Regions from separate parts of the Neobacillus sp. DZ-9 genome, predicted to be linked through region 3. Evidence: riboswitches for the same ligand, from Rfam matches in the RefSeq annotation. Region 3 holds a riboswitch; each other region holds the start of a gene.
The links. Region 3 has a riboswitch for thiamine pyrophosphate ahead of thiT (energy-coupled thiamine transporter ThiT). Riboswitches for the same ligand answer to the same signal wherever they lie in the genome.
Positions count from the first base shown of each region.

Region 1: another riboswitch for thiamine pyrophosphate. It lies ahead of thiC (phosphomethylpyrimidine synthase ThiC); the one in region 3 lies ahead of thiT (energy-coupled thiamine transporter ThiT).
Region 2: another riboswitch for thiamine pyrophosphate. It lies ahead of tenI (thiazole tautomerase TenI); the one in region 3 lies ahead of thiT (energy-coupled thiamine transporter ThiT).

Region 1 is NZ_JCAIOL010000005.1:321,536-331,503, reverse strand. Features, by position in the region: gene AC59HZ_RS16555 (asparaginase) at 1-1,000, opposite strand, end outside; gene AC59HZ_RS16550 (helix-turn-helix domain-containing protein) at 1,185-1,550, shown strand; gene thiC (phosphomethylpyrimidine synthase ThiC) at 1,749-3,506, opposite strand; TPP riboswitch at 3,683-3,796, opposite strand; gene AC59HZ_RS16540 (small acid-soluble spore protein H) at 3,962-4,141, shown strand; gene AC59HZ_RS16535 (transposase) at 4,217-4,381, shown strand; gene AC59HZ_RS16530 (MFS transporter) at 4,331-5,332, opposite strand; gene AC59HZ_RS16525 (hypothetical protein) at 5,452-6,198, shown strand; gene AC59HZ_RS16520 (DUF475 domain-containing protein) at 6,263-6,988, opposite strand; gene AC59HZ_RS16515 (MFS transporter) at 7,139-8,347, opposite strand; gene AC59HZ_RS16510 (hypothetical protein) at 8,499-8,972, opposite strand; gene AC59HZ_RS16505 (flavodoxin family protein) at 9,193-9,738, shown strand; gene AC59HZ_RS16500 (antibiotic biosynthesis monooxygenase family protein) at 9,782-9,968, opposite strand, start outside.
Region 2 is NZ_JCAIOL010000006.1:210,234-220,201, reverse strand. Features, by position in the region: gene AC59HZ_RS18595 (SagB family peptide dehydrogenase) at 1-1,569, shown strand, start outside; gene fabG (3-oxoacyl-[acyl-carrier-protein] reductase) at 1,725-2,459, opposite strand; gene AC59HZ_RS18585 (hypothetical protein) at 2,912-3,307, shown strand; gene phbB (acetoacetyl-CoA reductase) at 3,345-4,088, shown strand; gene phaC (class III poly(R)-hydroxyalkanoic acid synthase subunit PhaC) at 4,165-5,253, shown strand; gene AC59HZ_RS18570 (DUF4145 domain-containing protein) at 5,508-6,197, shown strand; TPP riboswitch at 6,324-6,432, shown strand; gene tenI (thiazole tautomerase TenI) at 6,515-7,168, shown strand; gene thiO (glycine oxidase ThiO) at 7,170-8,300, shown strand; gene thiS (sulfur carrier protein ThiS) at 8,312-8,515, shown strand; gene AC59HZ_RS18550 (thiazole synthase) at 8,518-9,285, shown strand; gene AC59HZ_RS18545 (thiazole biosynthesis adenylyltransferase ThiF) at 9,282-9,968, shown strand, end outside.
Region 3 is NZ_JCAIOL010000002.1:118,449-128,416, reverse strand. Features, by position in the region: gene AC59HZ_RS04965 (ABC transporter ATP-binding protein) at 1-1,076, opposite strand, end outside; gene AC59HZ_RS04960 (ABC transporter ATP-binding protein) at 1,073-2,830, opposite strand; gene AC59HZ_RS04955 (YbjQ family protein) at 3,233-3,547, opposite strand; gene AC59HZ_RS04950 (sigma-Y antisigma factor component) at 3,528-3,764, opposite strand; gene AC59HZ_RS04945 (YxlC family protein) at 3,761-4,108, opposite strand; gene sigY (RNA polymerase sigma factor SigY) at 4,062-4,619, opposite strand; gene AC59HZ_RS04935 (transglycosylase domain-containing protein) at 4,758-6,752, opposite strand; gene AC59HZ_RS04930 (helix-turn-helix transcriptional regulator) at 6,814-7,269, opposite strand; gene thiT (energy-coupled thiamine transporter ThiT) at 7,421-8,005, opposite strand; TPP riboswitch at 8,079-8,185, opposite strand; gene AC59HZ_RS04920 (histidine kinase N-terminal domain-containing protein) at 8,384-9,544, shown strand; gene AC59HZ_RS04915 (GNAT family N-acetyltransferase) at 9,651-9,968, shown strand, end outside.

The DNA.
Region 1 (9,968 bases), on a different contig from region 3:
CTTCTTTATCAGAATTGATTGTTAAATCCCCTGCTAGAGGTGTCTCAATGATTTTCTTTACCTCATCTAAACCATCCGATTGTCCAAGAGCCCACATGAGTTTTGCGACAATTGCTTCTGTGTTCATATCCCCTGATAAAATAACGTTATGCTGCGCTACCTTCCGGCCGACTTCATAGAGGAGCAAATCTTCCCCTTCTTCAAGGCATTGGGTCGTAATGACGACCGCAACACCCGCACTGGTCAGCTCTTGGATTTTTGTAAGAAGGTTCCGTCCTTCAAACGGTAATCCTCCGTTACCAAAACTTTCTATTATGATCCCTTTATATAATCCTTTTAAACTATCAAAAATCTCTGGTTTTGTTCCGGGATATAATTTCATTAGAAATACGTCGGTGCATAAACGAGTGTTTATTGAAAGCTTGTCCTTGGCAGGTGCTGCTTTCCACTGATATTTCACTTCCTGGTCATTCACAAATGCAACATAGGGGTGATTCACACTTTCAAAAGCATCATAGCTTTTTGTTCTCATTTTAACTGCTCTTGTTCCGAGAATGACTCTGCCGTCAAAAACGATAAAGACTCCTCCAATTGTTTCACAGGCAAACCGGATGGCGTCGGCGACATTTTTTTTCGCATCTGTTTTTTTGAAGCTGATTGGAACTTGTGAACCTGTTAAAACAACTGGCTTATCAAGTCCTTGGAGCATATAAGATAGCGCAGCAGATGTATAGGCTAACGTATCAGTTCCATGCGTAATGACAAAACCGTCATATTCTTGATACTGATCATGGATAGCTTGGGCCATTTCCACCCAATGCTCTGGCTGCATATTGGTGCTATCAATATTCATTAAGATTTCACTATCAATTTTAATATCATAGGAAGTAATTGTGCAATAATGAAGCAATTCCTCAGCGGATAGACCTGGAACGAGTCCTTCATTTCCTTCTACGGATGCAATGGTTCCTCCGGTGGCTAGCAATAAAATTTTCTTCAAATGTATCAGCTCCATTGAGTGAAAAAATAGTGATTATTCGCGTATTGCGTATCTATACTTTTCATTATAGAACTTAAATAGGATAAATCAATAGTTTGTACTCGAAACGCGTACATTTTTCTATTCGAGTCTATCATTCTATGCTATAATGTGAACAATATTAAGAAAATGGAGTTGGAGACGAATGCTGGATCGTTTATCCGAATTAAGAAAGGAACGAAAATGGTCGCTGCAGGAAACCGCTGATCAATTAGGAATCGCTAAAAGCACTTATGCTGGATATGAGTCAGGATACCGGGAACCTTCCTTACTTTCACTCACACAAATAGCGGAATTATTTGATACGTCTGTTGATTATTTGTTAAGGAGAACAGATGAGTTGCATCGGATGCAGACAACAGTTGAAATCACAACTGCCATACTTCCCCTATCTCCTTCTCTTTTGATAGATGGGGAACCATTAACGGCAGACGAAAAAATCGACTTTATCGCCTTTATACGTTCAAAAAGAGAATTAAAATTAGAAAAAGGCCCAACATGTAAATGTTGAGCCTTTTGTTTCTTACACCATTAATAATAGGTGCTTTCAGCGAACCCACACTTCTGACATTTTCTCATTCCAGGGGTTTCCCAAAAAATATGCCTACATCGGCATTGAATGGAGTCTATTCTACTTTTTAAAAAATGAATTTTTTGGTATAAATCATCAATTTCCTCTAATAAATTTTTTACTTCATAGGAAGAAGTATTATCGGTATATTTTTGACCCATTGATGAGAAACTCCTCCGCTTTTTTCTTCATACCTTCATTCCTTTCATCTTTCTTTGCCATACCTCGAATATCATGGGAAATTTTCATCGAACAGAACTTTGGACCACACATGGAACAAAAATGAGCTGTTTTGGCCCCTTCAGCAGGGAGCGTTTCATCATGGTATTCTCTTGCACGTTCAGGATCCAATGAAAGGTTGAATTGGTCCTCCCATCTGAATTCGAAACGGGCTTTCGATAAGGCATTGTCTCTCAATTGCGCACCTGGATGACCTTTGGCCAGATCAGCAGCATGGGCTGCAATTTTATAAGCAATAACGCCATCACGAACATCATTCTTATTGGGTAAGCCAAGATGTTCCTTTGGTGTTACATAGCAAAGCATGGCCGTTCCAAACCAGCCAATCATCGCGGCGCCAATGGCAGAAGTAATATGGTCGTATCCAGGTGCAATATCGGTTGTTAAGGGCCCAAGAGTATAAAAAGGAGCTTCTTTACAAATTTCCATTTGCTTTTCCACATTCTCCTTAATCAAATGCATTGGAACATGTCCAGGGCCTTCAATCATGACCTGGACATCATGCTTCCAGGCAATTTCCGTCAATTCCCCTAAAGCTTCAAGCTCTGCAAATTGCGCTTCATCATTGGCATCGGCAATGCTGCCAGGGCGAAGTCCATCTCCCAATGAAACCGAAATATCATACTGCTTTAAAATTTCACAAATTTCTTCAAAATGGGTGTAAAGAAAATTTTCCTGATGATGGGCCAGACACCACTGCGCCATAATCGAACCTCCACGGGATACAATTCCTGTCGTCCGTTTCGCTGTCAAAGGGATAAAACGTAACAACACACCAGCATGAATCGTAAAATAATCGACCCCTTGTTCTGCTTGTTCAATCAACGTATCGCGATAAACTTCCCAGGTTAGATTTTCAGCAATTCCATTCACCTTTTCAAGGGCTTGATAAATCGGCACCGTTCCCACTGGGATTGGGGTATTGCGGATAATCCACTCTCTTGTTGTATGTATATTTTTTCCAGTAGATAAATCCATGATTGTATCAGCTCCCCATCGAGCAGCCCACGTCATTTTTTCAACCTCTTCTTCAATTGAGGAAGAAACAGCAGAATTTCCAATATTGGCATTGATTTTCACATGGAAATTTCGTCCAATAATCATCGGTTCACTTTCAGGGTGGTTGATATTAGCTGGAATAATCGCTCTCCCGCGGGCAACTTCATCCCTGACAAATGCAGGCTCTACATTTTCACGAATCGCGATAAATTCCATCTCAGGAGTGATGATCCCTTTTTTCGCATAATGCATTTGGGTAACATTATGGCCTTTTTTGGCACGCAAAGGTGATTTGTTTATGTTAGGAAACCATTCAAGATTGGCTCGCTCGTCTGCATCACGGAAGCCATTATCTATTGGCATTATTTCTCTTCCTGCATAGTTTTCAACATCATTACGTTCATAAATCCATTTTTTGTGAAGTGCCTGAAGCCCTTTCCTGATATCAATTTGATGGTTCGGGTCTGTATATGGCCCACTAGTATCATAAACTCGAACAGGTGCATTTTCTTCTTCACCATAAGTTGTAACCGTTCGTGCCAACTGAATTTCTCTCATCGGGACTTTAATGTCAGGTCTTGATCCTTCAAGATAAACTTTTCTGCTTCCTGTAAATGGTGATTGTAATTCGATGTTTACGTTTACTCCCTTTTGCATTGTAACTTCCTCCTAAAAATGATAGATTTTGCAATCTAGAAGTTACAGCATAGTCCATTACATGTTAAGTCCATAGACAGACATATAAATAGATGACAATAAAAAAAGGCTCTGTTGGCAAACAGAACCTGATTAATCGTCAAAAAGTAGCGGCGCATAATAGAAAAACGAAAATGACACCTTCAAAACTACTTCCCTACGCTGGTATGATCCAGATCAGGTTCAAAGGGTCAAAAGATTTTATGCATCCTTCTCTCAGTCCGAGCTATCGGACCCCCCTAGTAGAGCAAACAACAATATATTGTTATATAACTTACATATAATAAATAACATAATTTTAACTATTAATAAAGCTTTTTACATTACTCAACCAATAAATTATTCCATTCATATGAATAAACCCTTAGATTATTACAAATACTCTTGTAGTAAAAAACGAAAGGAGGTTACGCATGATGGACGCACAACGCGCACAGGAAATATGTAATTCACCACAAATGGAAAACGTGACCTATAACGGTACTCGTATTTATATTGAGCATGTAGATCAACAAAGCGGAAAAGCAACCATTCATCCACTGGAGGAACCAAACAATAAACAAAGTGTTTCTGTTACAAACCTAGTAGAACAATGATGAAACGAAAAGCAGTAAACCGTTGTACTGCACCCCAAAAGTTAGAGAGAAATTTAACTTTTGGGGTGTATTTTTATGGCTAAATATAGTGAACAATTTAAATTAAAACTTGTAAAAGAATATCAAGAGGGAAAATTGAGCTATAAACAATTGGCAAAGAAGCATGGAATGAAAGACAGTACCCCGATTTTAACCTATGATAGCTGCATGGAAGAAAACGCTGCTGGAGGGTGGTGCTGATGCCCTAAGAATAAATGTGAAAATTTCTCCCACTCCTTCTGCTAACCAGCCAGTTATCAGATATCCTATAGGTAAAAGAGCAAATGAACCTAACATATCTAAGCGTTCAACTCTTCCAAATTTTTCTTCTGGGACAAGTTCTTGAAGACTCGTTTCCCAAATCAATCCAAATAACATAATTCCGGCACCTTCCATAAACATACACAACATTAATACCGGAACACTCGAGATAAATGGCATCATTAACAATGCTGCTCCACTTAATGCAACGCCCCCATAAGCAAGCAAGCCTCTTTTTTTCCATTCTTTTCTTAAACCAAAAATGATTCCGCACAAAATAGCCCCTGCCCCGGACGAAGAAAGAACAAGCCCAAATACAACTGGTTCAAACTCATAATAAATATTCACAAGCCATGGTATTAACACCCTAATGATGCCGCCTGAAAAAATATTTATTAAGGAGAATGCTAGAATCGTAATCCATAACCAGGGCTTTTCTTTAAGGACCACAATCCCTTCCAAAAAATCCTGTTTGATTGAATTTTTCTCCCTCTGTATTTCTTTTGTTTTTTGAAAGGATAACGTTCGAAGGCTAAATAAAAAGATCAATGAAATAATGTAAGTAAGGGCATCAATCCCAATTCCCCAACCTGAAGATAAGGAAGCTAAAATCAATCCTCCTATAATCGGACCTGATATTCTTAACACCTGCATACTGACTTGAGTTAAAGAATTGGCGGCGTTACGAATATCCTCTGTAAAAACCTTTGCTCTTACAGCTGAATAGGCTGGCGGAAAGAAACTATCCATCATGCCCATAACAAACATGATCATAAAAAGGACGCTCATGTTTAACTGCCCCATAAATGCGATCACAGCTAAAATAAATAGGATACAAGCACACACACTGCTCATCCCTCTGGGTTCTGGCCTTGTATCATACTCTATCATTTGCCTATTTTCTCTTAATCTTAAAAAAAAAGGCTAATTTATTAGGACAACGTCATCCCGTGACACATATAGATGCAGTGTTAATATAATTCATTAAATTTACAGGGGGAAAACTTATTATGCATAAAGACATAATGAAATACTTTATTGGGAAAGTCATAAAGGTCAATCGGGGCGGCTCTGAATCCAGAATTGGGAAGTTAATGGATGCCAGTGAAGATCATCTAGCCCTATTCACGGAAGACGACGGACTCGTCTATTATAATACTCAACATATAAAGAGCTTTACCGATAACATGAAGGGCCAAATGGAATTTAACATCGTGGTCCCAAATGATATTCAATATAAACAAGCAGATAATTTCTATAGCTTAATGGAATCATTGAAATTTCAATGGGTCAGTATTAATCGCGGAGGCCCGGAGAAGATTGAAGGTGTTTTAAGTGATATCCATCCAGATTACGTGTCTTTAATTAACAAAGAGGAAATTGTCCGCCTTTCGATGTTCCATATCCAAAATATTAGCTATGGCCTTAAAATTGAAAATGCCCAAAATGAACAATCGAATAACCAGGCTTCAAATCAATCGAAGCAATCGAAGCAATCAAACAAACAAGAGGTTTCCCGATCCTCCAAATCAGAGAAACAAAGCGTATCTCGCTCTGATAAAGAAGCCGAAAGACAATCATCAAAATCAGATTCCGATAGGAAGAAATCACGTCAACGTGTACAGTATATTCAAGAGGAACCTTTAACAGACGAGGTTATTATGGAAAGAGCGAATAATGAAGATGATGATGTATCTTTATCTGAATTACTGTCCTCAATGGAGAAGTATTTACGAAAAGTCACTAAGAAGGAGTAACAACTATTACCAATAAATTAACAAATATAAGCAGGGTACTAGCCACCCTGCTCCATTTTTGAAATTAGATCGTTCTTTCTGAATTGCCACGGAAAAAATGAACGATAAAGGTTCCCATGAATACAGCTATTAAAATACTAAAGAAAATTAATTCATCGAGATGAAATCCGAAGGCTGCAGCCATCATTTTAATGGCAATGATGGCTATTAAAATAAAGGCTGTCGTTTCCAATTCCGGGACTTTTTCAATTAAGGTTAGGAATAATTGAGCGACACCGCGCATCATTAAAATTCCTAACATCCCGCCTAATAGTAGTACCCAAACTTGATTCGAGACGCCGAATGCCGCAATTATGCTGTCAAAGCTAAAGGCAATGTCCATAAGCTCAACGGTTATCACAGTTCTCCAAAAGCCCATTCTTTTGCCTTGGATTTCGCCTTCTTCTTCATTTTTCTTAATAAAATTTTGAAAAACCATCCAAAGGAGATAATGACCGCAGACAATTTTGATCCAAGCAATATTGATTAAGGAAACCCCTAACCCTATCGCGATAACACGAAAAAAATAAGCACCAAAGATTCCATAGAATAGGGCTTTCTTTCGCTGATGTTTTGGAAGATGCTTCACCATAACGGCTAAGACTAAGGCGTTATCGGCAGAAAGCAGCCCCTCCAAAATGATTAGTGTTCCGATAATCCCCCAGCTTGCTGGATTAGAAAAGACTGATCTTAATGCGTCTAGTGATAAAAAGGTATCATAACTATTAAATATTTCATGTAAGAAACCCATCTGCTTGTCCTTCTCCTTTATGTCTAGTTTAGTTACAAAAAAATATGGACTTATTATTTTAAATGTATGTACACCCATTGATTATATGAACCAAAAAAAATCCCCGGGTCCTCAAATTGGACCCAGGGGTTTTTTTGGATAAACAATGTACTATTTACTTGATACAGCCTTTCTTTTCAGGCTGCTATTCAACTCATTGCTATTCCAATAAGCCATTACCATCGCAACTAATAATAAAATGCCCGTTAACATAAATACACTTTGTACAGGGAAAATGCCCCCCAGTAATCCGCCGATCAACGGTCCTGTCATCCCGCCAATTTGGGTAGCCGTTTGGTTTAAACCAAACGCTCTTCCGCGGAAATCCTCTGTTGTCGATTTCACTACCAAGCCGTTTAAAGCTGGGAAAACCGCACAGAAGAAGATTCCAGACACAAAGCGTATCATCGAGAATCCCCATAAATGAGTGAATAGAATCTGGCCGATGGTGAAAATTCCGCCACCGAGCAGTCCTATAAAGAGAACTTTCTGAAATCCAACCTTATCTGCCCATTTTCCCCATAAAGGAGCAAAAAACGCACTTGCAATCCCTGGCAGGGAGAACACAATTCCTGCCAGTAATGAAGTGTTATCGGCAGAACCGCTCAATTTAACGATATACAAAGGTAACACCGGTTCGATCGTCATCACCGAACAGGCAGTAATGACGGTTAAAATTAAAACAAGCAGGAGCGGACGGTTCTCCAAGGCTGTTTTAAAATCATTTTTTACAGAGCCTCGTTTCTTGCTTGGTGTGAAATTTTCTTCTGTTACTAAAAAAATGATCAAGAAGGTCGCGATAAAAACAATGAATCCAGCGCTAGCAAAAGCCCAACGGTTTCCGACTAATTCTGCCATTCCCCCGCCGAGCAATGGTCCGACAATTCCTCCTGATGCCGAGGCAGAAGAAATCATCGAAAGTGCGTAGCCCACTTTTTCATTTGGCGTGTTGGTTCCAATCAAAGCAATCGCACCAGGAATGAACCCGCTTAATAACCCCTGCAGGATTCGCAGCACCAATATTTCATAAGGATTTGTGACAAAAGCCATTAACGTATAAATAACAAACAAAGCAAATCCTGCCCGAATGATCATCGGTTTTCTGCCATATTTATCTGCCACACTCCCCCAGAACGGCGAGGCAATGGCCCCGGCAAAAAAGGCCGAACCGAATAACAGACCTGACCACATTTCAGTGTGATCGTGAACCCCGATTTGAAGTAGAAAAATCGGTAAAAAAGGAATGACCATGGAAAAACTTGCTGCTGTGAAAAAAACTCCGATCCAGAGCACCCACAAATTTCGTTTCCACCTTAGCATGCTGTTCCATCTCCCAAAAAGATATATTTTTCCAATGTGCAATTTTAATATTGTTATAATATCACAAACTTCATTTATTTTCATTCCCGAAATATTTGATTGTGGAAGTAAAAATGCCCCGAGTGCGTGATAACACTTGGGGCAACATTGATTATTCATTATTTCTAATCATTTCATTCACCATGGTTTTCATTGAATGGATGACCGTTTTTTTGTACTTCACTGCTAAAATAAGGACCCTGATTTGTTGGGATCGGGATAAATCATGGAAACGGGGCTCTTGCTTCAATAAGGATCGTACAATCGACCAGCTTTTCGGCATTAAGGGAAAATCATCCAGAGGTTGTTTCTTTCGGATACGATAAAACCATGAGGCGATTCCAGGGGATGTGCTTTTATCAACAATACATGGTGCATAGATACTTTTTGTATGTTTCCGAAGATTTTCGAATCGGTCGTGACCGCTCACAATGATATAACTGTCGTCTTTCCGATTTTTTTTGACAATCAAAACAAACATGCAGTCCCACATAAACCTTTGAAGTCTCTTAATGTGCTCCGTTATTTTCATTGATAAATCGGGTTTGATCTTGTTCAAGGGTATATACTGCACCGTGAACTTCATTAGCATCCCCTCCTTACAAATGGAAGCAACTTCGGTAATCTCATATCATTATATGTAGGAACTGGGCTCATGTTTACTAAGGGAGAATCTTTTCCTTTTCTTAATATGACTTGACCCCCCCTTTTTTAAATAATTAATGGAAAATCAACATTCTCGATTTTTCCTCTCTGATACGATATAGTTATCTACAACTTATTGGATTTGAAAGGAGAAATATGGGATGTCTATCGCAGTAATTTATGGGGGAACCCGCCCAAACGGCAATTCGGAACTCTTGACCGATCATGCGGTCCAAGGAATAGCTGCCGAGAAAGTTTACCTTAAAGATTTTATTATCAAGCCAATCGAAGACATGCGGCATTCCCCAGAAGGATTTCAGGACAGACATGATGATTATAACTCTATCCTTGATCGGATTCTTCCGCATGATATTATTATTTTCTCTACGCCCATTTATTGGTATAGCATGTCAGGAACGATGAAAAATTTTATTGATCGCTGGTCCCAAACTCTAAGGGACGCCAAATATCCTGATTTTAAAAAGACCATGTCTTCAAAAAAAGCTTATGTGATTGCTGTTGGCGGAGATAATCCCTACCTAAAGGGCTTGCCGATGATTCAACAATTTAAGTATATCTTTGATTTTATGGGGATTGAGTTTGGCGGTTATATTCTTGGGAAGGGAAGCCAGCCTGGGGATGTATTACAAGACAAAGAGGCATTCTTCGCTGCTTCCCAATTAAATAATCATTTAAAAAATCTATAATTTTAACGGGCTGAACTCCAATGGAATTCAGCCCGTTTTTCCTTCACATTTCAAAAAAACTATGTCTTTCCACTTTACAGACTCTTAGAGAAAAATTTTTATACCATTCACTTTTCCCCTTTGCCTGTGCAGCTTTGTGTTCAACATGTTCCTTCCAATTCTTGATGGATTCCAGCGAATCCCAATATGAAACAGTGATACCTAGTTCCGTATCACGGGCGCTTTCTACT
Region 2 (9,968 bases), on a different contig from region 3:
GCATTTCTACACAATTTGCATTTTGACCAGGAAAAAATCTTTCCGCCTGATTGGCAGGTGGACTGGGAAGATGGACCCCTGCCCTATAAACTGTATCGCGGCTTACCAGTGATTCCTCTCAACACAGAAAGACCTTTATCCCTCAAGCGAGGAGATTCCCAGCAAAAACCAAGTCTAGAGGAGCTTGGCCATTTCTTATGGTATGTATATGGCCTAACACAATATTCACTAACTGCAATAAACGTTGGAACGGATGAAAATGATGTAATGTTTGCCCAGTCAAAAAGGCGATTTGTTCCCTCCGGAGGAGCGTTGTATCCGAGTGAATTATATGTTTATGTAAATCTGGAGGGAGCTCCAAATGGAATTTACCATTACGATGCGGCACATCACCGCCTTGTTTTGCTGCGAGAAGGAAACTACGATTCCTACTTATCTAGAAGTCTTGGTAACGGTTATGATATTTCAAACAGTTTTTGCACCGTTTTTGTCTCGACAATGTTTTGGAAGAATTACTATAAATACAATAACTTTTCTTATAGGCTCCAAGGGTTAGATGCAGGAGTGTTAATAGGGCAAACGTTGGAAGTGGCCGATCAGATTGGGTTTTCCTCTCGCGTATGCTATCAATTTCTTGATTCGGCCATCAATCATTTACTTGGATTATCTGAAAAGGAAGAAAGTGTATATGCGGTTATTCCATTAGACATAAATCAACCTACCCATTATGTTGACAATGGGAATAAAAGAGACATTGTTTCTGCGACTGAATTATGTAGGGAAATTCCCATGTTGAAACATGTATATTATAACAAATCAAAGAGAGTCCTTGATTATCCGATGCTGAGAAAACTTACTGAGGCATCGAGGATGGAAACGACTGAGTCATTTGTGAAAATCATGAAAAATAAAAGTGAAAAGCTTTCCTTAAGTACTGAGATGTTATTTTTGCCCTTAACAGAACGCTTATTTTATGATTTTGCATCCATTTGCAGGGAGCGCCATTCACTTGATAGCGATTTTGTTTTGGGAAATGTAAATCAAATACAACTTTCGACTTTGTTAAAAGAGACATTTACCTTCTCGTATCAAAATGACCTCGATGGAACAGAAGGGCAGATAGAGACTCGTTTTTCATTGTATGGCAGTTTTTATAACGTCGAGGGCGTTCCAAATGGTACCTACTCCTATGAAAATAGTACTCATGCACTTCGGAGAATTAATCAAGGTGATTACCGGCAACTTTTACATTTTGGATTAACAATGCCCAATGTGAATCTGTTTCAAGTTCCGTTATGTATGCATGTCGTTGGAGACAAGGATTACAACAAAGAGAAGTTAGGATATAGAGGATATCGTATTCAACAGATGGAGGCGGGCATTCTCGTGCAGCGGCTGCTCTTGGTGTCGGGTGCCTTAGGGATGGGGGGCCATCCATTGCTAGGTTTCGATGTGAACCAATGTGATGAACTATACAGGATCAATTCGAAAGGAAAAACCAGCTTGATTAAAATCCCTGTTGGACCCTATCGTCCCCGCGCCTGGTTAAAGGGAAGTTTGCTAAGCTAGGTTTTATTGCAAAAATAAACAAAACTGAAACCATCCAATTTTGGATGGTTTCAGTTTTGTTTTCATACATACTAAAAATAGTAGCACAAACAAAGCCCATGGTTTGTGCTACTATTTTTTTATAGTTTCTATTTAGTTAAAAGAACCTATCGTACCTAAATAACCAAACCTCCATCAACACTTAAAACAGTTCCGTTAATATACTTTGCATCGTCTGAAGCTAAAAATAGGTAGGCCGCTGCAATATCCTCTGGCTTACCAAGCCTTTTTAGAGGAGTTTTTTCTTTCATTAAATTTAGTACCTTTTCTGGGACTGCAGCGGTCATGCCTGTTTCAATGAATCCAGGTGCTACTGCATTGACTCTGATCCCTTTGGGTCCAAACTCCTTCCCCCAACTTTTTGTTAGTCCGATTACGCCGGCCTTTGTAGCAGCATAATTTGTTTGCCCAATGTTTCCATAGATACCGACAACTGAAGAAGCGTTAAGTATAACACCCGACCCTTGTTTTACCATGATGGGGGCTACAGCTTTTGTGCATTTAAAAACACCCGATAAGTTGACAGAAATAACTTTTTCCCAATCTGAATCCTCCATCTTTGTGAGAAATCCATCAAGGGTAATTCCGGCATTGTTAATTAAAATGTCAATTTTACCGTACTTTTGAATAATTAATCGCACCATTTCTTCAATCTGGGAGCTTTCTGTTACATTAACTTTATAGAAATTTACTTTTTCATCATTCAATTCTCCTAATGCTTCCTTGCCGGCAGATTCATCATAATCACATATAACAACACTCGCTCCTTCTTTTAGAAATTTTTTTGCCGTTTCTTTTCCAATTCCTTGTGCCCCGCCTGTAATTAAAACGACTTTTTCTATAAACCTCAAAATTTCCACCTCTTTTTCAATTTCTTTCAATCACCTAGAATTCATGAAGAGAAAAAAATGCAGTCAGAAATTTTGTCTATTTTGTGAACAATAACGACCACCAAAAAACATAGATTTGTCGACAATTGTTGAAAAAAGAAAAGACGGAATACCTGTGAATATGCAACTATTTTCCCAATAATATAATCGCGATTTGCTACAAATATTATTCATTAGATAACAAAATTAGAACAGAGGAAAATATATCGAAAGAAGAATCTACCTGTGAAACCATTGCCTTTATTGACTTTGCGGGATATTTAAAAAAATCCTATAGGTGTAATTTACATAGAAGGTAGAAAAATGTCGTAAAATGCAATAATATTTTTTGAATGTTTTTAATGTTTGTTCTTTAAATGTTTCAAGGATGATAGTACGATAAAAACGTCGGAAAAATTGCAAGGAGGAAAAAAATGAGCAGAGATTTTAACTTATTTGAAGTTTGGAAGGATCTTTATAATCAAACCAGTAATTTTTATGATGAAAAAATTATGGAGTCTTTTCCTTCCCAGGGTATAGGGCAAATTTTGGACATGAATCTACAATTTAAAAAATTGATGGATGAAACAACAGAAAAGTATTTAGAACTTGTTAATGTGCCATCTCGAAAGGACCTTTCGAACGTGTCCTCACAGATTGTTAATGTCGATGCAAAAGTTGATAGTTTAGAAGAATTACTCGAAGAGAAACTGGAAAACAACGAAAATCTGGTATCGTTTCAACACGAATTAACGGATTTAAAACGTGAAATGAAGAACTTGGATAAAAAACTTAATCAAATTATTTCTTTATTAAAAGCCACAGAATAATTCAAATACAAAAAAATAATATTTGGGGTGAGAAATAATGACAGATTTAAAGGGAAAAGTAGCTATTGTGACAGGTGGGAGCAGAGGAATTGGTTCAGCAATTTCCAAGGAACTGGCAAAAAATGGTGTGAAAGTCGTTCTTAATTATGTGACTCGTGAAGAGTTGGCTGAAAAAATGGTCGCGGATATATACGAAATCGGTGGCGAAGCATATGCAGTTCGTGCGGATGTTTCAAATTGTGAGGAAGCAGCCTATCTCGTACAACAAACAATCGATCATTTTGGACGATTAGATATTTTAATTAACAATGCAGGTATTACGAGGGATAGCACATTCAAAAAACTAAGTTCAGAGGATTGGAGAAGGGTAATTGATGTTAATTTAAATAGTGTTTACAACACAACATCTGCTTCCCTCCCGTACCTTCTTGAATCAGATGCAGGCCGCATCATCAACATTTCCTCGATAATAGGGCAAGCTGGAGGTTTTGGCCAGACCAACTATGCTGCAGCAAAAGCCGGCCTTATTGGCTACACAAAATCACTAGCTCTCGAACTAGCGAAAACGAATGTAACAGTTAATGCGATCTGCCCAGGATTTATCGGAACCGAAATGGTTCAAGCAATTCCTGAAAAAGTGCTTGCTGGAATTGTGGAAAAGGTACCACAAAAACGGTTAGGAAAACCGGAAGAAGTAGCACGCGGTGTTGCCTTTTTATGTAAAGATGGTGACTATATTACTGGTCAGCAGCTTAATATTAATGGCGGACTTTACATGTAATAGATATGTAGGTGGTTGTTGGATGGCTTAGTACATAGCAAAAAAAAATAACTAAACTAAGGAAGGAGTGTACAACATGAGTGTAAATGCCGAAAAAGAATGGGAAATGCTTTTGGATTTATTCCCTCAAGAGTACGGACAGCAAATAAAACGTGTCATCAAGGCAACCCAAGTGTTAACCATTGACGCTGAACCAGAAGTAGGGCCTACTCCGAAAGAAGTGGTTTGGACTAAAAATAAAACGAAACTATATCGTTATCTTTCCGAAAAACCGAAAAAGCATAAAATACCATTACTCTTGATTTATGCACTAATAAATAAACCATATGTATTGGATTTAACTGAGGGTGGAAGTCTAGTTGAATATTTAGTTAATAATGGGTTTGATGTCTATCTCCTTGAATGGGGGACCCCAGGCTACGAAGATCGAAATATGAAACTTGATGATTTTATTGTTGACTATATACCAAGAGCGGTTAAAAAAGTCTTAAAAACATCAAAGGCAGACGAATTGTCCATCCTTGGGTATTGCATGGGCGGTACGATGACGTCTATATTTGCAGCACTTTACCCTGAATTGCCGATTCGTAATCTAATTTTTATGACAAGTCCTTTTGATTTTGAGAATTCAGGCTCTTACGGGGCAATGCTGAATGAAAAATATTTTAATATTGATAAAGTAGTAGATACTCTAGGTGTGATTCCTCCTGAAATGATTGACTTTGGAAACAAATTGATTAAACCAATGGGAAACTTCTTTGGACCATTTGTAAGTCTTGTCGATCGTGCTGATAACGAGAAATTTGTAAAAAACTTTAAACTACTGCAAAAATGGTTAAACGATGGAATTCCATTTCCAGGTGAAGCATATCGCCAGTGGATAAGAGATTTTTATCAAAAAAACAAACTGATTAAAGGGGACCTGGTTGTCCGCGGTCGTAAAGTCCATCTGAACAATATCACTGCTAATGTACTAAACTTGGCAGGCCAATCTGATCTAATTGCCCAGCCGCATATGGTAGAAGCCTTGATGGACGCTATTTCTAGTAAAGATAAACAGTTTGAAAATTTACCTGTTGGTCATACGTCCATTACATTTGGCAGCCAAGCAACAAAAATAACTTACCCAACTATTGGTGACTGGCTTGGTGAACGTTCTAACTAATTATTTAACTATTAATAAGTACAATTATTTTTTTCTCTAGGTGAGTGTTTTTATGCACTCACTTTTTATATTATCTGATTCATTTTTGAAAAATGAATCCAGGAGAAAAACATATATGAAAGGAATTATTTAATTAGTTCTTGGAATGGAAATCCTAAAGGATGAAAAAACTATAGGAATGAAATCTAATTGGTGATGTAGTAAAAGGAGACACACTGGTAATAGGCATAAATGAAATTCGGGAGGTATAACGAATGAGAAGGATAAATCCAGGCTCCGTCATTTCTTACATAAAGTATGGGAATCTAAAGATACCAAAGAATATTCAGTACGAATGCCCGGAATGCAGAAAAACCACTGAATTTATGCTTAATGCAAACTACCAGAGCAGTAAGAATGGCATGGTAACTGAGAGTAGTTGTCCATTATGTAAAAAATCAGCAGTATTCGTCATTATGACTAAGGAAGTTATAGATGAACAAGGCGAAAATGCTGATACTTTTATTTATGACCTTCAAGCTTCCAAACATCCGGTAAATCAAATAGAAAGTCTACCCAATATACCCAAGGATCTGATCAGGGCCTACCGTTCAGCAATAAATGTTTATGAAGCTAGAGAAAATTCAGCTACTGCTGTTATGTCAAAACGTGTGATTGAAAGTATCCTAAAGCATTTTCTCGGGGATAAAAGTAAGGCTCAGCCTTTGTCTCAACAGCTTGAAATCCTGCCGAATCATGTGGATTTGGCAAAGCCTATTCAATCTCTTAGCCATTTATTGGCAACTGATGGTTCACTTCATCGGATGCTTGAATTGGAAACCGAAATGGATTACGAGACAACATCATTAATAATGGACTTATTAGAAAGCTTGATTGAGTATCTTTTTGTTTTGCCGGGGAAAATCGAAGTTACCAATAATAAGATAGCAAAGAAATTTAATTAGCAGAAAGCATAGTAAACTAAATAGAAGTTAAATGAAGGTTCCCTAGTATAAAAAAGTTATTTAACTTTTCTAACTGAAGTGTTAATATTATCTTTAAAGGTTAACATTACAAATTAATATTTTAAGCAATTCCGCTAGAGGTGCCTTTTTAAAGGGCTGAGATTGAAGTGTTACTTCGGGACTCTATGAACCTGATCTGGGTAATACCAGCGTAGGGAAGTGGAAAACTGGATATTTGAAGAATCATCGTTTCTATTCAAATTTTCGACCACTTCCTTAAACATTTGGAAGTGGTTTTTTGTTTTTCACTTTATTTCATAGATAAGCGGAATCTTCTCAAAGGGGGGAGATGTATTATCACTAGTTTTTATGGGAATGAGTTCCATATCATCTCCAATGGAAAAATGCCGATCGAGCAATTATGTGAAATTGTAATGGATATTCACCCATATGTAACCGCGATTCACTTACGAGAGAAACAAAGATCAGCTAGGGACCTTTTTCAAGCAGTTGAACTTTTAACAAAGAAAAACATACCCCTATCTAAGATCATTATTAACGATCGGGTCGATGTTGCCTTCGTAAAAAGGGTTAGGGGAGTTCAATTAGCCTTTCATAGCTTAGATGCAGACCTTGTAAAAGAAAATTTTCCCCAACTTATGTTAGGGAGTTCTATTCACTCCTACGAGGAAGGAGAAAAAGCAAAAGAGAAGGGTGCTGATTACCTCCTATACGGTCATGTTTTCCCTTCTCAATCAAAGCCAGGAATGAGACCCAAAGGACTAGAGGAATTATCTAGGATATCCCAACTGGACATTCCAGTTATTGCCATTGGCGGCATAACACCCGAAAATACGGGGCAGGTACTTCAGGCAGGAGCAAATGGGATTGCAGTCATGTCAGGAGTTTTAGAAGCGCCCGATCCATTATCCTCTGTAAAAACTTACATTCATGCATTAGAGGAGGGTTAAAGTGGAAAATTCATTTGATGTTGCCATAATTGGCGGGGGAATTAACGGGGCCTCCATTGCCTATCAATTATCAAAAATGGGAAGAAAAGCAATCATCATTGAGAAAGATCAATTGGCTTGCCAAGCGTCAAGTGCGGCAGCCGGAATGCTGGCAGCACAAGCGGAGATTGAACAAGACGGTCCTTTATTCCAGTTGGCTTTAAAAAGTCAGGCGATGTTTTCTGCCATTACAAGTGAGTTATATGAATATTCAGGAATCGATATTGAGTATGTGAATAAAGGGATGCTTAAAATTGCTGAAACCGAAGAAATAGCAAACGAAGTAAAAAAACAGGTCGCCTTTCAAAGGAAATGGGATCCAACGATTAAATGGCTGGATGCAAAGGAATTACAAGAAATGGAACCGTCACTTTCGCCAAATGTAGTCGGAGCGATGTATCTCCCTAACGATGGGCATGTGCAGCCAGCAAAGTTAACCGAAGCGTTTGCCAAAGCGGCTGTCTATTTTGGTGCGGAAATACGTGAAAACACGGAGGTCCTTTCGTTTATTTTTGAAAATGGACAGGTTAAAGGGGTTAAAACCACCAAAGGCATCATACATAGCGAGCAAGTGGTCGTAGCAACTGGGGCTTGGGCGGCGAAATTAATGCGTGAATCTGGGCTGGATATTAGTGTTTACCCTGTTAAAGGTGAATGCTTTTCGATAAGAACGGATAAACCGATCATCAACACGACGATTTTTTCCGATAAACGCTGTTATCTGGTCCCAAAACGAAATGGGGAAATTTATATTGGCGCGACCATGATTGAACATACCTTTGATAACAAGATAACGCCAGAAGGAATTACTACATTAATAGAAAGAGCCTCTCAACTAGTTCCTCAGATCAAGGAGGCAGCGTGGGAGCGGGTGTGGTCGGGAATTAGGCCGCAAACAGCCGATGGACTTCCTTACCTTGGTGAGCATCCCAACTGGAAAGGACTGTTTGTTGCCTCAGGGCATTTTCGAAATGGGATTTTATTAAGTCCGATTACAGGGAAACTAGTAGCTGATCTATTGGCAGGCAGATTGCTAGATGAAAGTCTTCTCTCAGCATTTCAATTAGAAAGACATAAAGTAACAGTGGGTTAGGGAGGGTAAACATGAAGGTATTATTGAATGGCGAGTTGGTCCAATTGCCAGAGCATGTCTTGTTTGTTTCAGATGTTCTCAAACAGTATGAAATCCATGATAAGGTCGTTGTCGTGGAGGTTAACAGTGAGATATTAACCAAGTTAGAACACCAAAGTACTAGATTAGCAGATAAAGATAAAATTGAAATAGTCCATTTTGTAGGAGGCGGTTGATTATGTTAAAAATCGGTTCATTATCCTTTCAATCTCGTTTGTTACTGGGAACGGGAAAGTATCCAAGCTTTGAAATCCAGAAGGAAGCCGTAGAGGTTTCCGAAGCAGAAATCCTTACGTTTGCGGTTAGACGTATGAATATTTTTGAATCAAGCCAGCCGAATTTTTTAGAACAGCTAGACACCAATAAATATACGCTTCTGCCTAATACTGCAGGTGCAAAAACCGCAGCGGAGGCTGTCCGGATTGCCAAATTAGCCAAAGCTTCAGGCCTATGCGATATGATTAAAGTGGAAGTGATCGGCTGTGATAAAACATTGCTCCCTGACCCGATTGAAACCTTAAAAGCCACAGAAGAATTAGTGAAGGAGGGATTTATTGTCCTCCCATATACCTCCGATGATGTGGTTTTAGCCAGGAAGCTTCAAGAAGCTGGTTGTCATGCTGTCATGCCAGGGGCATCACCAATCGGATCTGGTCAAGGAATCATCAATCCCGTTAACCTGAGCTTTATAATCGAAGAAGCGGTCGTTCCTGTGATTGTGGATGCAGGGATTGGCTCACCAGCGGATGCGGCTTTGGCAATGGAATTAGGAGCGGATGGGGTATTATTAAATACGGCTGTGTCAGCGGCCAAGGATCCGGTAAAAATGGCCAAAGCGATGAAACTAGCGATAGAAGCGGGACGATTAGGCTATGAAGCCGGTCGAATCGAGAAAAAGAGATATGCAACAGCAAGCAGTCCAAAGGAAGGAATGAGCATCGGGTGAATAATCGGTACTCAAGGCAAGAGCTATTTTCACCGATTGGAAAAGCAGGGCAGCAGCGAATTTCCAATAAACATGTACTCATTATAGGAGTGGGAGCACTCGGGTCAGGCTGTGCGGAAGCACTCGTCCGCGCTGGAATTGGAAAACTAACCATCGTGGATCGTGATTATGTGGAATGGTCCAATTTACAGCGGCAGCAGTTATACTCAGAAGAAGATGCCAAAAACCGGATTCCAAAAGTGATCGCGGCCAAAAATCGATTAACAGTTATTAACTCGTCTGTGGCCATTGAGGCCATCGTTGGGGATGCTACAGCCATAGAGCTGGAAGACTGGGCTCAAAAAGTAGATTTGATAATGGATGCAACAGATAATTTCGAAACCAGAATGATTATCAACGATGTTTCGCAAAAAGTTGGTGTCCCATGGATTTACGGTGCTTGTGTTGGAAGCTATGGAATATCCTACACGATTATTCCTGAAAAGACACCTTGCCTTTCGTGTTTATTAGATACGGTTCCTCTAGGGGGATTAACTTGTGACACAGCAGGGATTATAAGTCCAGCAGTGAATATGGTCGTTTCTTATCAAATAAGTGAAGCATTGAAAATTTTGGTCGGGGATATGGATTCCTTGCGAAACAAACTAGTTTCTTTTGATTTATGGAAAAACCAATTTAGTGCC
Region 3 (9,968 bases):
GACTGGGCCCCAAAATACCATATAAAAGCCACAAAAATTAGGTTTCTTAATATCCCAACGAGGTTATGTGACGTTAAAGAATTTAAGCTTAACAATTTGTTTTGATAAGTAAAATGATCATTATTAAGCTTTTCAAACTCCTCTTTCGTATCATCTTCCCTGTTAAACGCCTGAATAATCGTCATTCCTTGAATGGATTCATTGATCATGGCATTGATGTCACTATTGCGTGATCGAATAACACGATTATATTTGGATGCATACTTTCGGTAAACCAACACCCAGATATACAGGATTGGCAACAATAATAAACAAATCGCGGCTAACTTCACGTTCAAAATAAACAAGGCAACATATATACCTGTTATATAAATTACACTCGTAAAAAAGGTAGCAAGCACGGTAACGTAAAGCTCCCGGATCGCTTCTGTATCATTCGTAATTCTTGCCACTACTTTTCCTGCGGGCAGATTATCGAAATATTGGATTGAAAGTCGTTGGATATGGCCAAAAATATCCTCACGCATTTTTTGAATGATTCGGTTTGCCGATTTTTTCAGCAGATAGCGTTCACCAAATTGAAAAATGGCCGAAACCACTAATAATCCAAAATAAATGAACAATAATTGAATAATCGACGGGATTTCCGGCTGATAAAATTTAAGGAGTTCTCCTCCCTTTAAGATTTTTACCGGATAAACTGCTTTCTTATCCCCTTTTCTAATAATTAAGGACCCTTCAGCAATCGTTCTTTTTCCATCAAATTCTAGCTCTCTATCAAGGAAAATAAATTTTGAGCCTACCTGTAGAATCCTGATTTGCTGCCCTTTTTGTTCACCATCTACAAAATACTTTCCTCTTTTGTAAAATTGACCATTATACTCTACCGCATTTGCGTCCTTCTTGGAAATATACCATTTTGACTCAATCCCTAAAATATGCTGATCAATCACCTTTTTGGCAATTAAGGGACCTGCTAGATCTGTGACTACCGAGATGGTGAGCATGACTAATGCAGCTATAATAATCTTTTTATAAGCTAATGCATATCCAAATAATCGTCTGCCTGTGGTCATGCTGACACCTCCTCTTCTACGTTTCCTTCAATTTGCTGTCGTAAAAATTGTTCTTTATACCACCCGTCACCCGCAATGAGCTGTTTATGTGTCCCTTCTTCAATAATTCTTCCTTCATTAAGGACAATAATATGATCAGCATGCTGAACAGCCGACATTCGGTGGGTGGTGATAATCGTTGTTTTGTTATTTCTGACATGGCGGATATTATCAATAATTCTTTTTTCGGTTTTGGCATCAACCGCTGATAATGAATCGTCGAGAATGAGAATTTCCGGATTTTTAATAAGTGCACGTGCAATCGAAATCCTCTGCTTTTGCCCTCCGGAAAGAGCTACCCCTTTTTCACCAACCATTGTACTTAACCCTTCCGGAAGCATCTCAAGATCCTTTCGAAATGCAGCAAGATCGATAGCACTCTCTAATTCTTGATCGCTTGCATCCTTTCTGCCGAAGAGAATATTCTCCTTTACACTTCTTGAAAATAATACATGGTCCTGGGGTACATAGCCAATCCAATTTCGTACTTGATCCAGCATCTGCTCTTCAATCGGAACTCCAGCAATGGATAGTTCACCGGTTCCAAGCGGGTACTGCCTTAATAATTGTTTGATAAAGGTTGTTTTTCCGCATCCAGTTTTACCGACTATCCCCAGTGTTTGACCTTGAAATAATTGGACATTCACATTTTCCAAATTGTTATTTTTAGAGGATGGATAGCGAAATGTTACCCTCCTGTATTTTATATTTTCAACAGAATTTATTGCCACCGGATTACTTGGATTTTCAACGTCCTCCTGATAGGCCAATGTTTCATTGACGCGGTCTAGTGAAGCATTTCCCCGTTGCATCACGTTGATTAACTCGCCAATTGCAAACATAGGCCATATCAACATTCCTAAATAGACATTGAAGGAAACAAGATTGCCTAAAGTAATCGTTTGATGAAAAACTAAATAGGCCCCATAGCCAAGCCCGATTAAATAACTGATTCCAACCAGGATCTTAATGGTTGGATCAAACAAAGAATCAATCCGCGCTACTTTTAGGTTTTTTTGATAAACATCCTCTGTTAATAGATGGAACCTATTCCTATCAGCCTGTTCTTGGACATAGGCACGAATGACCCTTACTCCCGCAACTGATTCCAGAACCCGGTCATTTAACTCACCGAAAGCATCCTGTGCCTCCATGAAGCGAGTGTGAATTCTCTTACCATAAATCTGCATCAGGATTGCCATAACCGGCAAGGGAATAATGGCTGCTAACGTTAGCTCCCAGCTAATAAATAATCCCATTGTCAACAACAAGGTCAGCATCCAAACACTGGAATCAACCAGCGTTAAAATACCGAATCCAGCGGTAATCGAAATTGCTTTTAAATCATTAGTTGCTCGGGCCATTAAGTCTCCTGTTCGATTCTTTTCATAAAAAGATGGCGTCATCTTTAATAGGTGCTGCACAAACCGTGAACGAAGCTTTCTTTCAACAAGGAAGGCGCCGCCAAACAATTTGTACATCCATACATAGGTGATTCCGTAGGATGAAAGCATGATCAATAAAAGAGCACCTAAATATTGAAAGATTTTATTTTTACTCATCTCCCCAACATGAATATTATCAATCGCCATACCAATCAATTTTGGCGGCAGCACATCTAATATTCCTACCAAAATTAATAAACTTACCGCAATAACATATCTCTGCCAGTTTTCTTTGAAAAACCAGCTTATTTTTTTTAATACCGAAAACATGATGTTCCTCCCCCTTTTGTTTTACTATCCGCCTTCTATCTCTTCAGCTAAATGAATAAGTCTAACCTCAACAATTAGTAACATCACATGTTCCTCCCCCTGTTCATGTAAAAATAAAAAAGAGACATACCGCTGTATAAGTGCAGTATGCCTCTGGAAAAAAGAGACAAAAAAACACACATTACGCATCAATAAAGAACGCAACCTGTGTTTTGTCAATTTTTAAATGTACGTTAGAAAGGAATTAAAGAGAATTCTCTTCAGGACAGGTTGCAATTAAATATTTAGTTTTAAAATTAACTTTTCTAATTCTAATCATGGCGCAACCCTCCATTTCCTATTTTTTCTTCCTTTGTTAGATTATCACCAGTTGCTATGAAAGTCAATTCCCATTTTTCAGAATTATTCTGCCTTTACCGCTGTTCCATAAGCGATTAATTCTGATGCCCCTTGCATGACCGAACTAGATTGTAATCTCATGGCGATGATGGCATCTGCCCCTAACTGCCTGGCTTCTTCTGTCATCCTCTCAATCGCCTTTTGTCTCGCTTCATTTAACATATCGGTATATTCCTTTATTTCTCCGCCTACAATGGTCTTTAGCCCAGCCAATAAGTCCTTGCCAATGTGCTTGGATTGGACTGTACTTCCCTTGACCAAACCAAGCACTTCTTTAATTTCCCTGCCTGGCAGGTAATCAGTCGTAACAATCATCATAATTTGGATTCCCCTCATTTCTTCTCTTTTTACGAAAAATTTTTCTCACAAAAATCAAATAAAATAATGTAGGCATTGGTGCTTGAATAAGGCCGACAATACCCCAAAGCCAATAATTATGATTATGTTTACGGGCATCTAAAAATAAATATATGCTTTGTACTAACAAAATAGCAGCCACTAAGATGATGACGGTAAACGAATCCTCTCCCTTCATCCTCTATTCACCTTCTCCATTAAACGTGTCCCACTATAAAATGCTATAAAAATGGTCGTGGCAAACTGTAGAAATATAAAAACAGCAGGCATTTGAAATAAGGAAATCATAATCCCACACAAAATGATTATCGCTACTATTAAAAATAAAGCCAAATCTCTAATGAGTTTTTTCCTAATTCGCTGTTTTTCCGCTAATACCATTTGTTTAAACCATTGTAGATCAGGTGAATAGACTGGGAATTGCTCCATTTTGTTTAAACCTTCTTGCAACTCAGAAACAGCTAAAATGTCCTGATTATTTTGTTGATCGCTGTCCAAAACGATGACTTTCTGTTTCTTCACTTAGGTTCAGCTCCTTTCTGACTGATTTGATCCCATTATGAACTCTTGATTTCACCGTTCCAGGAGATATTTTCAGCCATTCGCCTATTTCTTCGTAGGAGTAGCCATAATAATGCTTTAATATTATGGGAATACGGACGTCCTCAGGCAGTCTACTGAGTGCCTCCAGAGCGTCGTTCCAGTCTTCATTTCTGCTTTCAAAATGCCACTTCAGCTTTCGGTAAATTTCCTCTTGTCCCTGCCAGTTCTTTTCTCTTTTTTTCTTTCGGCACTGATCAATATATGTATTTGTCGCAATAGAAACAAGCCATGTAGAAAATTTGCTTTGTCCATTATATAGGTGAATCTTTTGAATACATTTTGCCATTGTCTCTTGAGCTAATTCTTCAGCTGTATCGGGATTCATTGTAATTTTCATTAAATATTTTACAAGGAATGGATAATGTTCTTTAAATAACATGGCAAACGCAAGATGATCCCCATTTTTAGCATTTTTTATTAATGCATCCATTTAGCACTAACCCTCTCCTTCCCCCATATTCCTTGTTTTTTCTCTCTTTATTTTTGACGAACAAAACTAACTTTCGTTCATTCTAAATTCATTTTATAATTAAACATTGGAAAAAAAAACACGGATTGCTCCGTGCCCTTAATCACCTTTTCCATGTCCCTTATTTTTTCCTTTCTTTTCCCACTTGTCTATTTGCTTGTTCCATTTATCTTCCCACTTTTGAATTTCATTATTAAATTCCTCTTGAAAATTAAATCGATTTTTTTCTTCCAAAGCGGAAATATGCGTCACATTAAATTTTATTTTTGGTTTATTTTTTAATGCTGCCGACATTACTTCACGAAATATAACAGCAGAACCTGTTTTACTGGTGGGAGTGATATAATGTTCCACATCTGTTTTATCATAACCGACCCAGATAGCACCCACGAGCTGTGGTGTATAACCGACAAACCACTGGTCTTTCAGACCATTAATTCCTTTGATCGGTACTTGGGTGGAGCCTGTTTTTCCTGCCGTTTCGCGGCCAGGGATTTGGGCGGCTTTTCCTGTACCTTCTTCCACAACGCCGAGCAGCATTGTTGTCATATCATCCGTCACTGCTTTCGTCGTGACTCTCTCCTTTTTGAGTTTCCATTCAGCAACCACATTGCCATTTGCATCATTGATTTTTTTGATCACATGCGCCTTCACTTTGACACCATTATTCGGAAATACAGAAAAAGCTTCTGCCATGTTTAGGGGAGAGACTCCTTTATGCAAGCCACCAAGGGCAACCGATAAATTCCGGTCCGCTTTATCCAGGGAAATACCGAATCGTTTAACTGAATCCAGCCCCTTTTCAATTCCGATTTCATTTAAAAGCCATACCGCTGATACATTTTTTGATTCCTTAACCGCGTCATACATCGGGACTTCTCCCATATATTGATGATCGTAATTACTAGGCTGATAATTTCTAAATTTCATCGGTTCATCTATTAGCATATCCGTGATTTTCCAACCCTCTTCTAGCGCTGGGGTATAGACAGCTAATGGCTTAAATGAGGAACCGGGCTGTGCTTTTAATTGGGACGCCCGGTTGTAGCCTCTAAAAGTGTGTTCTCCCCTTCCTCCTGCAAGGGCTCTGACTCCGCCTGTTTTGGGGTCTACTAATACCCCACCGCTTTGAACTAGACGGTCTTTTCCTCTTGGAAATAAACTGTTATTTTGATAGGCTGATTCCATTACCGATTGCATATTGGGGTCAAGCTCTGTATAAATTTGATAGCCACCAGTAAGCAGATCATCTTGCGATAACCCATACTGATGAATTGCTTCGTCTAATACCTGATCGACATAATAAGGGAATTTACCGCGGAACGGATCACCGCCCTTATCATCTAAAACCACTTTTTCTTGTTTGGCTTTTTCATATTGTTCATTTGTAATATAGCCTTGATTTTTCATTTGAAGTAGTACAAGATTTCGCCTGTTAACTGCTTTTTGCATATGGTCATATGGATTTAGGGCAGACGGAGCCTTAATTAAACCGGCAAGCAGAGCGGATTCACTAATCGAAAGCGCCTTTACCTCTTTGGCAAAATATTTTCCTGCCGCTTGCTTAATTCCATATGCCCCATTCCCAAAATAAATTTGGTTTAAATACATTTGTAAAATTTCTTGTTTCGAATATTCCCGCTCAACCGCCAATGCTAAAAAGATCTCTTCCATTTTTCTTTTAAGCGTTTTTTCGGATGTTAGGATAGTATTTTTCGTCAATTGCTGTGTGATGGTGCTGCCGCCTTCTACCATCCCTCCTGCCTTCAGGTCACGGAAAAGCGCCCTTGAGGTACCAATTAAATCAACACCTCCATGTTGATAAAATCGATGATCCTCGATGGCAATTACGGCATTCTTCATTGATTCAGGGATTTCCTTAATTGGAACCCCTTCATTTTTATTCGCCGAAACCTTGCTCGCTATTTTCCCGTTTACATCATAAAAAACCGTTGGCTGGGGTAGTTCATTTTTAAGTTCAGATATATTGGCATTCTTGGAAAAAAAATAAATTGCGCCAAAGAAGCCTAAAATAATTACTAATCCGATTAATACCACGATTTGGACTCCATGCCATTTTTTCAAATTTTTCATAGCTGCCTCCTATTTCGAAGAGAAAAAAAAAGACAGGAGAACCCTATCTTATGTTTAGATATTATTCACTTTTCGTCAACTCTTTAAAACGCTGTTTCGATAGCTTCTCATCAAAGCTGCTAAAAATCCGATAATTGCCTTCGTCCAGTATCCTAAAATGTTTACTGAGGATATTTTGTTGGAGAATAAATCCGCTTTTCTTGGATAGTGCTCTCCACCAGATCCGGCCGCCCAATGTTTTCGTTTTGCGGTAATCAATTCCTTCTCGAGCTACCGTTTCCAATACCTCTAGTGGCTCATTACCAAATAAAAATTGTACTGTTTCCGTTTCCCGGAAAAGAGCACAAATAGCAACGACTGTTGACCAGTTAGCAAGGACTCTTCCTTTTTCAATTTGAACAAGTGTTTTCTTTGATACACCAATGATTTCAGCCATTCTATCCTGGGTATAGCCTGCTTCAGTCCGAATCAAGCGAAGCTTTTCAGACACTTTCAATATGATTTCATCTCTGGTCATGTTAAGCCCTTCCTTCAATTGCTTATGGTGTAATTTTACACAAGTTCCTGGAATCATTCAAATTTTATCATAAAAAAACTGCTATCAATTCTTTGATAACAGTTTAATGAACTAAATATTATAAACAGCAAGGCTTTTCTTTTGTTAAAACTTATTTTGCATGTACTAGCATTCTCTTTGGCATTGCTCCAATAACAAGAATGACAATGATGGCACTGATTACAAAACTTGGAAGCATATATGTCCCATTATAAAGCAGGGAATAAATCATAACCGGCTGGCCCTTTGGAGCATACTCTCCAAAGAAAACGAACCCTGAAACGAAATGGCATAGATAACGAAGCAAGCTTCCAATGAAAGCACCAAATAATACATAGCTAATCCATTTACCTTTTTTCCCTTCATTAAGCATTTTGCTTATTTGACGTGCAAAAATGCCCGCAAAGCCTACCACTGTAAAAGCTATAAAGTAATCAATAATTCCTTGAATAATTGTAAATACTTGCGCAAAGCCAAGAATGAACTGTAATAATCCTAATAAAAATCCGGTTAAAAGACCGCCTTTAACTCCCCAGCGGAAGGCCATTAGAAAAATCGGCACCATTGCGATTGAAACCGAGCCTCCTTGCGGCCAGATTTTAAACGATAGAATATTTCCTACATAATCCAATAAATACGCGAGTGCAGTAAAAACAGCAACCTCGGTAATAAATAAAGTATTACTTCTTTTAGTCATTTTAATTTCTCCCTCCATTTTGGTAAACAAAAAAAAAGCAATGCAAGACATAAGGATTGTCTGCATTGCTAATCTATCTGGCAAACCACATCCCTACGCTAGTGTTAACTAACAGGTTCATAGGGTCAGAACTCAACCGTTCACTCTCAGCCGCCATTTGCAGCTCCCCCTGTGGAACTATACAATTAATTCTTTATGAATATACTACTATTTCAAATCGAATACAAGGGTAAATTCCAACTATTTTCAAGAGGAGATTTTCGTGACAAATTGACTATGTAAATATTAAGAAAATAATTTTAACATGTTTTTAAGAGGGTTTTTTGTCATTATCAGCGAATTATATGGTAAGGCGTAATGTGTTTCGGGAGGGACAATATGTTTAAAAATGATCAAACAGATTTAATTGCTTTCTTTGATAAACATAAAGATCAATTGCTTCTTGATTGGGAGAATTCATATATTATTTCTAAAGAAGACCCATATATAGAAAAAATAAGCGAAAATGCCAAAGCACTTTTTCATGTTATCTTAAATATGCATAAGTTGACCGAAGAGGAGCTTTTATTAGTAATCGAAAAGATTGCAAAAGAAATATCGGAAGAAAGAGTAATTGCCAATATTAACATTGGGGATTTTGTTTATAATGTAAATCTTGGCAGAACGATTATGTACAGTTATTTAAGCAAAACAGGGATATCATGGGGGGAAATGCAAGAATCGATCAATCGGATTAATTTCTGTTTTGACAAGTTTTTATACTATGCAGTTTCCAATTATACAGAAGCAAAAAACAAAATCATAGAGGAAAAGACTATGTTCATCGACTCAACCCATCAGGATCGGCTAACCCTTTTGGGGCAAATGACATCCAGCTTTATTCATGAATTTAGAAACCCGCTCACATCTGTTCAAGGATTTATCCAATTGCTTAAAGCTGATTTTCCGAATATGAGATATCTTGATATTATTTCAAGTGAATTAGATCAGTTAAATTTTAGAATCTCTCAGTTTCTGTTATTATCCAAGAAAGAATTGATTGGGAAGGAAAAGGATTACTTTAAACTAAATAAATTGATAGACGAAGTTTTGAACTTTCTCTACCCTAGCATACTTGATGGCAAAGTGAAAATAATCAAAGAGTTGTGTGAGGAAATAACGCTGCACGGTTATGCTGATGAAATTAGACAGGTTTTTATCAATATTATATTTAATGCAATTGATGTTTTAAATCATCATGCGAATCCCCATCCAACAATAGGAATTAACAGTACTTTAGAAGACAACAAACACATTATTATTACCATTTCAAATAATGGTCCTGCAATTCCAACTGAATTGCAAAAAACAATTTTTGAACCGTTCTTTACGACGAAAAAACTTGGTACTGGTCTAGGTCTATTCGTTTGTAAAGAAATTATTGAAAAACACAAGGGGAAATTAACCTGTAATTCTACACCGAATAAAACCACCTTCTCCATACATTTACCGATTGCATTAAATTTGGAAACCGAACATTTAATATATGATAGAAACTAATCCCACTTAATAAAAAGGCGGGATTTTTTTTATCTAGGAAATTTCTTCCGACTTCCCTCTATCTTGCATAGGATATAGGAAAAAATTTAAGCAGGAGAAAAGTTCAATGTTTACATTAAAAGTTGATAATGAAATTGAGCTTCAATTGTTCGAGAGGCACCATGCCTCAAAGCTTTTTCAACTAGTTGAGAACAATCGTAATCATTTACGGAAGTGGCTGCCCTGGGTGGACAGCATGACCTCTCCCTATCAATTCGAGACGATTATTCCTGTTTGGCTTAATCAATTCGCGGAAAGTACCGGATTTAATGTCGGGATTCTTTATAAAGGAGAACTAGTCGGCTCGATTGGCTTACACCAAATAGATTGGCATAATAGCATGACCAGCATTGGCTATTATCTTGCAAAAAATGCGGAAGGTCAT